DNA from 4 places in the Rahnella sp. PCH160 genome. Region 3 is predicted to be linked to each of the others. Evidence: predicted binding sites of a transcription regulator. Region 3 holds the regulator's gene; each other region holds the start of a gene.

Region 1 (3,123 bases), 1.4 Mb from region 3:
GCCTCGATTATCGTCTGGCACGCCGTGACGCGCATAACTGCGATGCGGAACTGGCATCCGTTGTGTCGAATATGAGCTCAGAAAAGAATAACAACCCCGCAACGCTGGAAGCGGCGTTTCGCTTACTGTGCCTGAACCACACGATGCTAAGTTATATTTCGGCGCTGGGCGCGCATCGTGAAAAACTCAGCGATGCCGAAACCCTGAGCCTGCTCGATGACACCGCTTGTTGTGTTGACGGAGCATTGCACCATCTGCCTTCAGAAGCCGGAAGGATACAAAAAGCCCTTGAGCACCTGACGGCAAGGATACAAATGCGCACAACGGATTCCGACAGTAAAGAACAGCTCGTTTTGCAGCAAATCGGATTGCTGGTGGCTCATCTTCCTGAGCTCACCAGTCTTAACAATAAAATTCTGCCCGCTCAGAGCCAGGACTGACAGCCTGTCCGGGTGCCGGTAAAATTAGTGCATCGTGTCTGTAAACTGCTCTTGCTGATGATTAAACCAGTGAGTCAATGTTTCTCTGGAAGCCATCGGCAAAGCAGCCTCATGAAATCCCAAAATGGCACCTTCCAATGCCATTAATAAGTTGAGGCCCAGGTTCTTCTTTTTCATCGCACAGAGCTTGAGGTAGGTCTTGCATGCCCCCTGCGTGCGAAGATCTCCCGAGTTTGCTATCCCCACCTGCCAGAGCAGCCTTTCCAGAGCCAGAGAGAGATTCGGTAAATCTTTGAGTCGCCCGGCTTCATTGTTTTTGCGCACTTCGATTTCTCGCAACATCCCTCTCAGTGAGTATTTACCCAGTTTTCGCACAACCTCAGGGTCTTCCCACTGCGTCAGGTTCACCTTGAAATAACGTAACTTCACATCCATTCCGCGCTTACGATAAATCAGTCTTTCCATTTTCTTGCGACAAAAATGTGCCTCCGTTTCAGCACTGGCGCGCAGATACAAATCTCCGTCGGAGACCAGTGCAAACATGGCCCCATCGGCAGATAAACTAAAGCCACCGAACTGGGTACGAGTACGGATTTTGCCCAAAGGAGCAAAAATTGCCATACACTCAAGCACTCTTTTTTTTGACTGATTTATCATTGCGTTATCCTTTTCATGTTCATTCCTTACATCCCATTTAAATTACCCGTACAGCTAAAAGCAAAATACTCAATGTCGGGATGTGCAACAAACATAAAATGCAGCCGGAGGTTATTCCCTTCAAAATTTGCGAGACGTCTTGGAAAAATTGGGTTGATCTTTGCTCACCGCCAGAGTACTGTACATTCATACAGTAACCTACTGGGGTATAACACTATGCGCACTCAACATCTTACAAATCATCATTTTAGTCAGCCCGCTTTGCCCGTCGCTCACACACAGGTAAATTCGTCTGCGTCCTTGAATAATGGTCTGATCACTGAGTTCGTTTATAGTGCGAGCCAGCCAGCATTTGCGCAGTTACTTCTGCCTTTACTGCAGCATTTGGGTATGCAATCGCGCTGGCTGTTATGGCTGACACCGCAGCAGAAACTGAGCCGCCACTGGTTATCCCAGTCGGGTTTACCGGTTGATAAAATGGTGCAGGTTAATCAGATCACCGCGATGTCGACAGCTGATGCCATGGAAAAAGCACTACTGACCGGTAACTACAGTGTCGTGCTTGGGTGGTTACCCGATTTAAATGATTCAGAAAGAGAAAGACTGCAAATTGCAGCGCGTCAGGGAGGGTCTTACGGGTTCATTATGAAGCCAACAAATGAGCAGAATTCAGTGAGTGGACACCACTCCACAGTAAAAATTCACTCCTCAATCTACCATTAGTTCAAAATAGGAATGTTCCTATGAAAATACTGCGGAACTTAGTGATTTGTGCTGAAACGAGCACTAAACCCAGTAAAAACGGGTATTCCGGCCTCTGATTTTCTGCAAGTTTTGTCAACAAATAGTCAAAGCCGTTAAAAAATGTGTACGTTTTTCCCTTTTTTTCCACGGTGTTAACACTTCAAGCTTGTAAGTTTCGCGCCACGTTGTAGACTTTACAACGCCAAGGTTGCTCTATAATGCCAACGTAAAGTGGCAAGTTCTTCACTGAAGCAAGAACCTTGGCGTAAGGATTTTAACCAAGGGCTTAAAGCTTAAAGCTCAATTGCCTATTTGGATGATAACGAGGCGCAAAAATGAAAAAGACAGCTATCGCATTAGCAGTGGCACTGGCAGGTTTCGCTACCGTAGCGCAAGCCGCCCCTAAAGATAACACCTGGTATACCGGTGGTAAATTGGGCTGGTCCCAATACCATGACACTGGTTTCGCAAACGCTTACAAAGGTATCGGCAACGGCCCTACCCACGACAGCCAACTGGGTGCAGGTGCGTTCTTGGGTTACCAAGCAAACCAATACCTGGGCTTTGAAATGGGATATGACTGGCTTGGCCGTATGCCTTACAAAGGCAGCGTGAGCAATGGCGCGTTCAAAGCACAAGGCGTTCAGCTGGCTGCTAAACTGAGCTACCCACTGACTGACGATCTGGACATCTACACCCGTCTGGGTGGTATGGTTTGGCGTGCAGATTCAAAAGGTTACCACGGTGACACCGGTCTGCGCGTAAGCGACCACGACACTGGTGTTTCTCCACTGGCAGCAGTGGGTGTTGAATACGCTGTAACCAAAAACTGGGCAACCCGTTTGGATTACCAGTGGGTTAACAACATCGGCGACGCTCAAACTGTTGGCGCGCGTCCAGACAACGGCATGCTGTCTGTAGGTGTTTCTTACCGTTTCGGTCAGGATGATGTTGCACCAGTTGTTGCTCCGGCACCAACTCCAGCACCAGCTCCAGTTGTGGAAACTAAGAAATTCACTCTGAAATCTGACGTTCTGTTCAACTTCAACAAAGCGACTCTGAAACCAGAAGGCCAACAGGCCCTGGATCAGCTGTACAGCCAGTTGAGTTCAATCGATCCTAAAGACGGTTCAGTTATCGTTCTGGGTTATACCGACCGTATCGGTTCAGAACAATACAACCAGAAACTGTCTGAGCAACGTGCACAGAGCGTAGTGGATTACCTGGTATCTAAAGGTATCCCTTCCAACAAGATCTCTGCACAAGGTCAAGGTAAATCTAA
Region 2 (3,123 bases), on a different contig from region 3:
TCGGAACCGGCGCTGTTGATAATGGCGATCAGGCCCTTGTTGGTTTTATCTTCCAGCGGATTACTTTCCCGCTCCAGCGCGGTGGCCGACAGGCGTCGCCCAAAAATATAATACGTCGCACTCGCTGCGCCAAGGCCACCGGCAATTGAAATAATAATCGCCGCCCCCCAGTGCAGGCCGTAAGGGATCAGCGGATAAAACACATTGCCCTGCCCCATGGCGAAAAGCATCGCCAGCGTGGCGGCAAGATGACGGTCCGATGTTCCTCTTTTTTCCATCAGTGCCAGCGACGCCAGCGGTGCGGCGAAACTCACGAAATTCAGTTGGATGAGCGCAAACACCGCCATGCCGGTGACGCCAAAGGGGCGTAAAACCGGTGTCACCAGCCGTACAATCCCGTCGAGAACGCCACGCACTTCCAGGTACTTCATGATGATCAGCATGACCACCATGATTGGGATCAGCGTGTAAAGCGCCACGTTAACTGACGCTTTACCCGCCGAGAGAATGATCCCGATAATGTCCATTACCCACTCCGCTAAAATAAATTGCCAGTAACATACCCCCAACCTGACGTCCTGTCATGCCCTTGAGCGAGGATAAAAAAGCGGCTAACGTATCCGAACGCCTGTCAGCTTCGATGAAAACATTCAACACGGTGAACCGGCTAACCCGCTCATTCACCGGACGATCTCAGGAGATTTCCATGTCAGATAAAGTGTCAGCCCAGTGTCATTGCGGTTCGGTTGTCTTCAGCGCCGAGCTTACCGATGGCTATAACAACGTGCTTCGCTGTAACTGTTCGTTCTGCCGTATGCGCGGCGCGGTCGTCGTCCCGGCTCAGGAAGTGGAAGTGATCAAGGGCAAGGACAAACTTACCAAATACCGGTTTAACACCGGTGAAGCCGCCCATTTCTTCTGTTCGGTTTGCGGGATTTACACTTTCCATCAGCGCCGCTCAAATCCTGAATTTTACGGCGTTAACGTCGCCTGCATTGAAGGCGTTTCACCGTTTGATTTTCCGGTAGTCAGCGTCAGCGACGGCATTAATCATCCGAAAGATGGCGGTAAAGGGGGTGTGGCGGGATATATTCGTTACGAGCCGAAATAAATATGAGGCTAAGTCGTTCGGGACTCAGAAATGAAGGCGTTGTGGAAGGGTATTGATAAAGGAACACACCGGTTATTGCCGGTGCGTGTCCCTTTCTGGCGTTTTTTAGGGCAGAGAAGTCAGGCGGCTTTCACTGCACGCGGTTTCTTCGGTGCTGGCGTTTCTTCTGCTGTAGGTTCGGCGTGTTCCGCCGTTTCAGGTTCTGCGGTTTCTTCTGCTGTTTCTTCAACGACGACCGCTACGGCTTCCGGTAATTTACTGGTGCGCAGAATATGCTGAACGGCGTCTTTCTGTTCGGCGAGGTGCAGCGCGATGTTTTCCGCCAGCGCTTCGTCAATCTCAAGCCCGCTCTGCGACAGCCATTCGGTGAAGGTATCTGCCATATCGAGCATCTTGTCGTAAGCGTCCGCATCTTTTTTATTGGCAAATGTCATTTTCTCTTCACCTTTTCTGACGACAACAAATTTTGTTTCAACAGCCATGACTCGCTCCTTATACTGTAATTATATACAGCATATTAATGATGAGTGCAGGATACATCATTCAGCCAGCTTTTTACAGCCCGACTGTATGAAATCTCTACCGGCCTGCGCTACATTCGTACGGTGATCATTAAAACAACCGAAACTCGCGGAGAACAACGTGACAGCAACCGACATATGCCATTGGACAAAAGGCACATTTCATATCACCACGGATAAAGCCGCGCAGGATATTCCGGCGATCCATCGTTACCTGACCCGCTCAACGTGGGCGGCCGGAATTGACGAGCAAACCGTGCGCGATTCTGTCGAAAATAGCCTGAATTTCGGGTTATTCGAAGGCGACAAGCAAATCGGTTTTGCCCGCCTTATTACCGATTACGCCACCTTTGCCTACCTGTGCGACGTCTACGTGCTTGAAGAATATCAGGGTAAAAACCTCGGCTTCTGGCTGGTGGAATGCTGCCAGTCGCATCCGGTGTCTGCGCGGTTGCGCCGCATGATGCTGTTCACTACCACCGCGCCGTGGCTGTATGAAAAATTCGGCTACGAGCCGGTCAACCGGCCGGATTATGCGTGGGCGATAACCCGGCCTGATATCTATTTGAAAAAGGATGATTTGAAGAACGAGGTGTAGCTTTTCTTTAACGGCTGGCTAACTGCGTTGTCAGGGTTTCGATACGTTCGGCCAGGTCTTTGGTCAGCGAGGTTAACGCAATGTTCTGCTGGACTAAAACCAGCAACTGCACGGAATTTTCCTCGGCGATGGTCTGGCGCTTGGCCATCGCATCGTCCAGATCTTCTCTGTGTTGGGCATCCGTCAGTGCATGCGCCAGGTCGCGCTCGGCCTGACGGGTTTGCGCCAGCAGAATCAGCGGTGCGGCGTAAGCGGCCTGTAAACTGAAAGCCAGATTCAGAAGAATAAACGGATACGGGTCAAATTTGGACAGCCCGGAAATATTCAGGTAGATCCAGACTGCGACGATCAGCGTCTGCGCGATCAGGAACGTCGGTGTGCCGAAGAACCGGGCAAACGCTTCTGCCTTCAGGGCAAACCATTGTTCACCAAAAGTATGGCTATGGCCTTTCAGCGGGCGATAAAAACGAAATTTTTTAACAGGTTGCATCGTATCTGTTCTCTTGTTTCGGTGAAAACGTTTCACGGCGGGCTTTTACTCTATCGCTAATTCACCGCATCCCAAAGCAGTGACAACCCGGCCAGCATTAACATCCCGTCAACGAAACGACGAAAAGTTTTCTCCGGTATTTTGATCACAGATCTTTTGCCGATCATCACTCCCGCGATCAGCGTGTTGCTGAGACTTAATCGTAATTTTCACCGTAAAGCCCGATCAGGCGGCGGACAACGCCGTTGGTCCAGCCGAAGCCGTCCTGAAGCGGATATTCGCCGCCGCCACCTTCGCGCGCGGCGCTGCCGGAGATATGGTATTTCTCAATCAGCTTGTGATGCTTCTGATAAAACTGATTCACCGTTCTCAGCCAGCTGTGGGCGATTTCATCCCCAGCACG
Region 3 (3,123 bases):
CATACGAGAAGTTAGCCGCAATCTCTTCCATCAGCGCGATGGCGTTTTGCTGGGCTTTTTCGTGTGAAATTTTCTTACTGCGCGCTTCATCTTCAATGGCTTTTTCGATGGCCTTGGACGCCAGCAGCTTATTGAACAAATCCTGACGCGCCGGCAGACGTGGGCCCACTGCCGCCAGACGCTGACGGGAGAAGTGCATACGTGCAACACGCGCCAGTTTTTGTGCGATGGTTTTGTCTGTCCCGTGCTCGGTTGCCATATAACGCAGCGAAACGGTATTGGAGAAACGGACGAAACTGTCGCGCCCCAGCCACAATACGGCGAAGAATTTCTGGATGCCGTTCAGCACGCGCAGATGCGGCGTATCGTGGCCTTCTCGACCCGGCGCACGGCCAAACATCACCGACACGGGCAGCATCTGAATGTCCAGATCCGGGTTATTGCGGTGCAAATCCAGATAATCGTGGAACAGCTTTACCGATTCCTGCTTTGGCGTGTAATAGGAGAAAACACGCGGGCCTTCGGCAATAAACACGTGGCTCGGCAGCAGCGTTCCGTCGATTTCCAGCGGGATAAGGGGATCGGGCAGATTTTCGGCCAGACATTGCGCGCGCAATGTCAGCAAATCGGCTTTGGAGTTATAAGGCAATACGTACAGAATTGGCCGGGTCGGGTCTAAGTGCAACTCGGTAACCGGATCTGAAGGTATGACCTTGCTCTTTACCAGCAATGAAAGCGGTAAATTCAATAATGTGTAATAAAGTCTACGCCAACCTGACATAAAAACGTGAAGCCTCTTGTTAGCCATTTCGCCGCAAGGATACCAGAAAGATCAGAGGAGATCTGTGGTGATGAGATACCATTAAACCGCTAAAATGCGCAAAACCCGCAGGACAATATCTCAAGGAGCAGTAACAGAATGGCGAACCAAGTCACCGGATTTACCCGCATCTATAAAGCCGCAGGTTATTCCTGGAAAGGCCTGAAGGCCGCATGGCAAAATGAAGCCGCTTTTCGGCAGGAAGCCAGTGTTGCTATCCCGCTCATTTTATTATCTTTCTGGCTGGATGTGAGCAGTATAGAACGCATCCTGCTGATCGGCTCCGTTGTGCTGGTGTGTGTGACCGAACTGCTTAACAGTGCCATAGAATCGGCGATTGACCGTATCGGGCCGGAGTTTCACGTGCTGTCAGGGCGCGCCAAAGATATTGGCTCCGCTGCCGTACTTCTGACCATCATATTGGCGATTTTTGTCTGGGTCAGCATCTTTTGGCCGCGATGGTTCTGATTTGGAATCTGCATTCCAGGAATTGCCGTTATGCCCTGTTTTTATTCAATCTTAGGTTTTCATTGGCCGTTTAGCTGTATATACTCACAGCTAGACTGTATAAACAACCAGGGGGCGGAATGAAAGCTTTAACGACCAGACAACAAGAGGTCTACGACCTTATTCGCGATCATATCTCCACCACCGGTATGCCACCGACCCGCGCAGAGATTGCATCCCGTCTCGGGTTCCGTTCCCCGAATGCGGCGGAAGAACACCTGAAAGCGCTGGCGCGTAAAGGCGTTATCGAGATCGTTTCCGGTGCGTCGCGCGGTATTCGTTTGCTGATGGAAGAAGAAGAAGGTTTACCGCTGATTGGCCGCGTTGCCGCCGGTGAACCGCTGCTGGCTCAGCAGCACATCGAAGGCCATTACCAGGTCGATCCGGCCATGTTTAAACCGAGTGCGGATTTCCTGCTGCGCGTCAGCGGGATGTCGATGCGTGATATCGGTATTCTGGATGGCGATCTGCTGGCAGTACACAAAACGCAGGATGTCCGAAATGGTCAGGTTGTCGTTGCGCGTATTGATGATGAAGTCACGGTTAAACGCCTGAAGAAACAGGGCAGTATCGTTCAGTTGTTGCCTGAGAACAGCGAATTTCAACCGATTGTGGTTGATTTGCGCGAACAGAATTTCAGCATTGAAGGTCTGGCAGTGGGCGTTATTCGTAACGGCAACTGGATCTAATCTGCGTTCAATCTTTACGTTACAGGTGCGTTAGCCGCCTCTGACGCACCTGTAAGTTCCAGCATCGCCCCGTTCGGGGCGGTGTCGTTTTATGCCCTTTCCTGAAATTTTCCCGAGAAAACCCTTTGCCTTCTGCACTGTCTGCTCACTAAATTACCGGCCTTATTCAGTAAGATAGATTCTGTCTTCACGTTATTTCCTGCTTTGGATTAATCCTAATAGTGGCTTTTATCCCTGCTTTAGGAAGATTAATTGGCATTCTCTACTAAGCTTTGAAGTGTTAAGTACGGGCTGCACACCGAATGCGCAGTTCCACAACCCAAGGTAACAGGAGATATTTTATGAATAAGGACCAAGCCGACGGTAACTGGAAGCAGTTGAAAGGCAAAGTGAAAGAACAGTGGGGCAAGCTGACTGACGACGACCTGACAGTGCTTGAAGGTAAACGTGATCAACTGGTGGGTAAGATTCAGGAGCGTTATGGCTATCAGAAGGATCAGGCCGAGAAAGAGCTCAAGGAATGGGAATCGAAAAACAAACATCACTGGTAACACGCGACTCCCCCTCGCGTATCAGTGACGTATCCTGAGAATTATTGCTCCTACCCGGAACGCATTCAGGATACGGGTACAAGGATGTACCCAACCTTTCAGTTCTGCTGCTGTAAACCCGTCCGCTTCAATTTCTTACGAAACTCCAGCTAATATAAATCTGTTTTCTCAGCGTTTTTTTACCACGATGCTGTGGTCATGTTCGCAATGGTCGTGGCTGTCGCAGGTTTCAACGACTTTGCATTCCGCACACAAGCCATGCGCTTCAACAACTGAATGACGCAGCTCAAACCCTGATTCTATCGCCAGTTTCGCCAGACGTTCTTCGATGCCGTCAGTGGTTTTCTCCGTGACCAGCCCGCAGCGGTCGCAGATAAACAGCGCGGACGTATGGCTCGGCTCTTCGAAATGATGGCAGAGAACATAGCTGTTAGCCGATTCAACCCGATGAATAAACCCTTGTTCCAGCAGGAAATCCAGCGCCCGGTAAACCGTTGGCGGCTTGGCTTGCGGCTCGCTGACGCGCAGCAGATCCAGCAAATCATAGGCGCTGATG
Region 4 (3,123 bases), 3.1 Mb from region 3:
CATCACCGGATTTTTCCAGCTCATATTTACCCGGCGTGGCGGACACATATATCGTCTGTGGCGCCAGCGCTTCAAATTCTTCAAAGCGCATCGGGCGGTTATCCAGCGCCGATGGCAGGCGGAAACCATATTCCACCAGCGTTTCTTTACGCGAGCGGTCGCCTTTGTACATCCCGCCGATTTGCGGAATGGTGACGTGGGATTCGTCGACGATCAGTAAACCGTCGGCGGGCAAATAGTCGAACAGCGTCGGCGGCGGCTCGCCGGGGCCGCGCCCGGACAGATACCGTGAATAGTTTTCGATACCCGAGCAATAGCCCAGCTCATTCATCATTTCGAGGTCAAACTGTGTACGCTGGCTGAGGCGCTGCTCTTCGAGCAGTTTGTTATTGTCCAGCAGCACCTTACGGCGCTCGGCCAGATCGACTTTGATCTCTTCCATCGCCTGCAAAATACGTTCGCGCGGGGTGACGTAGTGCGTTTTCGGGTAAATCGTGAAACGCGGCACTTCATGCTGAACCTGGCCGGTCAGCGGATCAAACAGGGAAAGCCGCTCGACTTCCTGATCAAAAAGCTCAATGCGCAGCGCCAGATCGTCCGATTCTGCCGGGAAAACATCAATCACTTCGCCGCGCACGCGGAAAGTACTGCGCTGGAAAGCCTGATCGTTGCGGGCATATTGCAGCTCGGCCAGACGGCGCACGATCGCACGCTGATCAATGATCATCCCTTTGGTCAGGTGAAGCATCATTTTCAGATACAGATCCGGATCACCCAGACCGTAAATCGCCGAAACCGACGCCACCACGATGACATCACGGCGCTCAAGCAGCGCTTTGGTGGCCGAAAGCCGCATCTGCTCGATGTGTTCGTTCACCGAGGAATCTTTTTCGATAAACGTGTCCGAACTCGGCACGTATGCTTCGGGCTGATAGTAATCGTAGTAAGAAACAAAATATTCGACGGCGTTCTCCGGGAAGAACTCTTTCATTTCACCATACAGCTGCGCCGCGAGGGTTTTGTTCGGTGCAAGAACCATCGTGGGGCGGTTCAGGTCAGCAATCACATTCGCCACGGTAAAAGTCTTACCGGAACCGGTAACGCCGAGCAACGTCTGATGCGCCAGACCGTTCTCCAGCCCTTCTTCCAGACGGCGTATGGCCTCAGGCTGATCGCCTGAAGGCTGAAATTCAGAATGCAGTTTGAACTCTTTACTCATGACGGGCTACCTGGCTGAAATGAAAACGCATAAGGCCGGACATCGGGCGCTCACGGAAAAACAGTATGAAAGACTCCGTGAATTTTGCCAGCCTTGATTTTACCGCCTTATAATACTGTATATAAAACCAGCCTCCAATCGATAAAAATCGCCGGGGATTTAACAGGTTGCTACATCTGCACTTTTTTAGGTTATTGCGAATAATAATTCTCACCATCAGATGACAATTATCCCCAAAATTTTTCATCCATTAACTTTCTGACCACAGGTTGACGAATTCTGACACAACTATGACGAACGAATCACGGGCGTATTGCTTTTAACTAACTGACTGATTATAAACGACATCATTAAAAAGCTGCGAATACGGGCAAAGTAAGCACAACCCGCGCCCTGACTCGTCTGTAGCTACTTTTCTCACGCTCATGCACATGGTTATCCACAGGAATAGTGGATAAGTCTCAGCGCGCCCCGCGCTGCGGGAGTTGGCAAAAAGTGCACTTCGGACGCCGGAGAGGGGATCAGCATCTTTTTTAGTTATTTTTTCCCTTTTTTCAGACTTTATTTATGCCTATTTTGCCTAGATTTTCGGGCGGATGTTCCTTGCAAAATCAAAAAGGACATCTCGTCAGGATTTTTTAGCGTCCTGATGTCGTCCGGCTTGCACCAAAATCAGAGAGAGCAGCACTGGCAAAGTGCAGTTCCCTTTTTTCCGCGTCGGACTGTTTATCACAAATCCTCAACAACTCTAATGAATAATCCTAAATCCCCGCCCGTCCCGCTGTTAACACCTCTGTAACTTCTCTTTTCCCCGGCACTTTCACAAACTTGGCCTGAGAGTTGCAGTGTCACTGTAGGAAGCGCTTCGTGCAGCCGGAATCGCTTTTTTAACCTGAAAGTGAAATCTGATGATTACCCTGTTTTTTGCTAAGCAAAGTCATTTTTAATGCAAGGAAAAAGCGGTTAACCCCATTTATCACTGGTTAATGGCTGTTTATCTGTAATTGATGCTGTGAGGTTGGCCGGTAAGCAACGGGATTTAATTCTGTGTTACGGCATTAGCAGCGGAACATAAATGTCAGAAATATGACAATGGCGGTCAAAGCGCAGTTCAGCGGAATACTCCGTGAGGGAGGGAGGTCTGATGTTAAGTGTAAAATCAGTTAATCAGTATTATGGGCAAAAACATATTCTGTGGGATATCAATCTCGAACTGTACCGCGGTCAATGTACGTGCCTTATAGGGCGAAATGGCGTGGGAAAAACCACGCTGGTGAACTGCATCATGGGCCATCTTCCGGTGAAAAGCGGGGCGATTTCCTGGCAATCACGCGATGAAGAGCCTCAGAGCCTGTTAAATCTGCCGGTGGAAAAACGCGCGCAAATCGGTATTGGTTATGTGCCTCAGGGCCGGCAGATTTTTTCGCAAATGAGTGTTGATGAAAACCTGCAAATCGCCATGATGTCCAGCAGAAATAAGACGCGGCGCGTGCCTGAGCAGGTGTATGACCTGTTTCCGACATTAAAGGAGATGGGCGCACGCAAAGCGGGAGAGCTCGATGAGAGCCAGCAGCAGCAACTGGCGATCAGCCGCGCCCTGGTGCAGGAGCCTGAACTGCTGATCCTTGATGAACCGACCGAGCACACGAGTGCGTCGATGGCGGCCAATATGGGCAACATTATTCACCGTCTGAACCGTGACCTCGGTCTGACGCTGCTTCTGGTCGGGCATAAATTGCCCTTCATCCGCAGCGTCGCTGACCGGTTTTGTCTGGTGGACGGCGGGCGCGACGTGGCGCAGGGCACGCTGGCGCAGCTCGACGAGACGTTAATCAAAAATTATCTGACGGTCTGACGCCGCGCTTTACGCCTCATGCGCAAGCAGGCGTTCGAGATGCAGATAG

Evidence for each region. Region 3 encodes LexA, which represses DNA repair genes until DNA is damaged. Its sites were predicted from a motif close to TNCTGTATGTACATACAGNA; they were not measured.
Region 1: sulA (SOS-induced cell division inhibitor SulA) is a predicted target of LexA. The motif match lies at 1,274-1,293, and genes of this name have one in related genera.
Region 2: ACM5QY_RS23510 (YebG family protein) is a predicted target of LexA. The motif match lies at 1,607-1,626, and genes of this name have one in related genera.
Region 4: uvrB (excinuclease ABC subunit UvrB) is a predicted target of LexA. The motif match lies at 1,333-1,352, and genes of this name have one in related genera.

The regions. Positions count from the first base shown of each region.
Region 1 covers NZ_JBLOGT010000001.1:2,699,424-2,702,546, reverse strand. Annotated here, with positions in the region: gene yccS (YccS family putative transporter) at 1-440, shown strand, start outside; gene ACM5QY_RS12430 (TfoX/Sxy family protein) at 465-1,097, opposite strand; gene sulA (SOS-induced cell division inhibitor SulA) at 1,314-1,820, shown strand; gene ompA (porin OmpA) at 2,177-3,123, shown strand, end outside.
Region 2 covers NZ_JBLOGT010000002.1:161,433-164,555, reverse strand. Annotated here, with positions in the region: gene ACM5QY_RS23520 (nucleoside recognition domain-containing protein) at 1-527, opposite strand, end outside; gene ACM5QY_RS23515 (GFA family protein) at 707-1,111, shown strand; gene ACM5QY_RS23510 (YebG family protein) at 1,231-1,593, opposite strand; gene ACM5QY_RS23505 (GNAT family N-acetyltransferase) at 1,754-2,230, shown strand; gene ACM5QY_RS23500 (DUF1003 domain-containing protein) at 2,238-2,720, opposite strand; partial or broken gene treF (alpha,alpha-trehalase TreF) at 2,917-3,123, opposite strand, start outside.
Region 3 covers NZ_JBLOGT010000001.1:1,343,643-1,346,765, forward strand. Annotated here, with positions in the region: gene plsB (glycerol-3-phosphate 1-O-acyltransferase PlsB) at 1-781, opposite strand, end outside; gene ACM5QY_RS06175 (diacylglycerol kinase) at 920-1,288, shown strand; gene lexA (transcriptional repressor LexA) at 1,408-2,016, shown strand; gene ACM5QY_RS06185 (CsbD family protein) at 2,358-2,567, shown strand; gene zur (zinc uptake transcriptional repressor Zur) at 2,736-3,123, opposite strand, start outside.
Region 4 covers NZ_JBLOGT010000001.1:4,408,489-4,411,611, forward strand. Annotated here, with positions in the region: gene uvrB (excinuclease ABC subunit UvrB) at 1-1,219, opposite strand, end outside; gene ACM5QY_RS20565 (ABC transporter ATP-binding protein) at 2,364-3,074, shown strand; gene bioD (dethiobiotin synthase) at 3,084-3,123, opposite strand, start outside.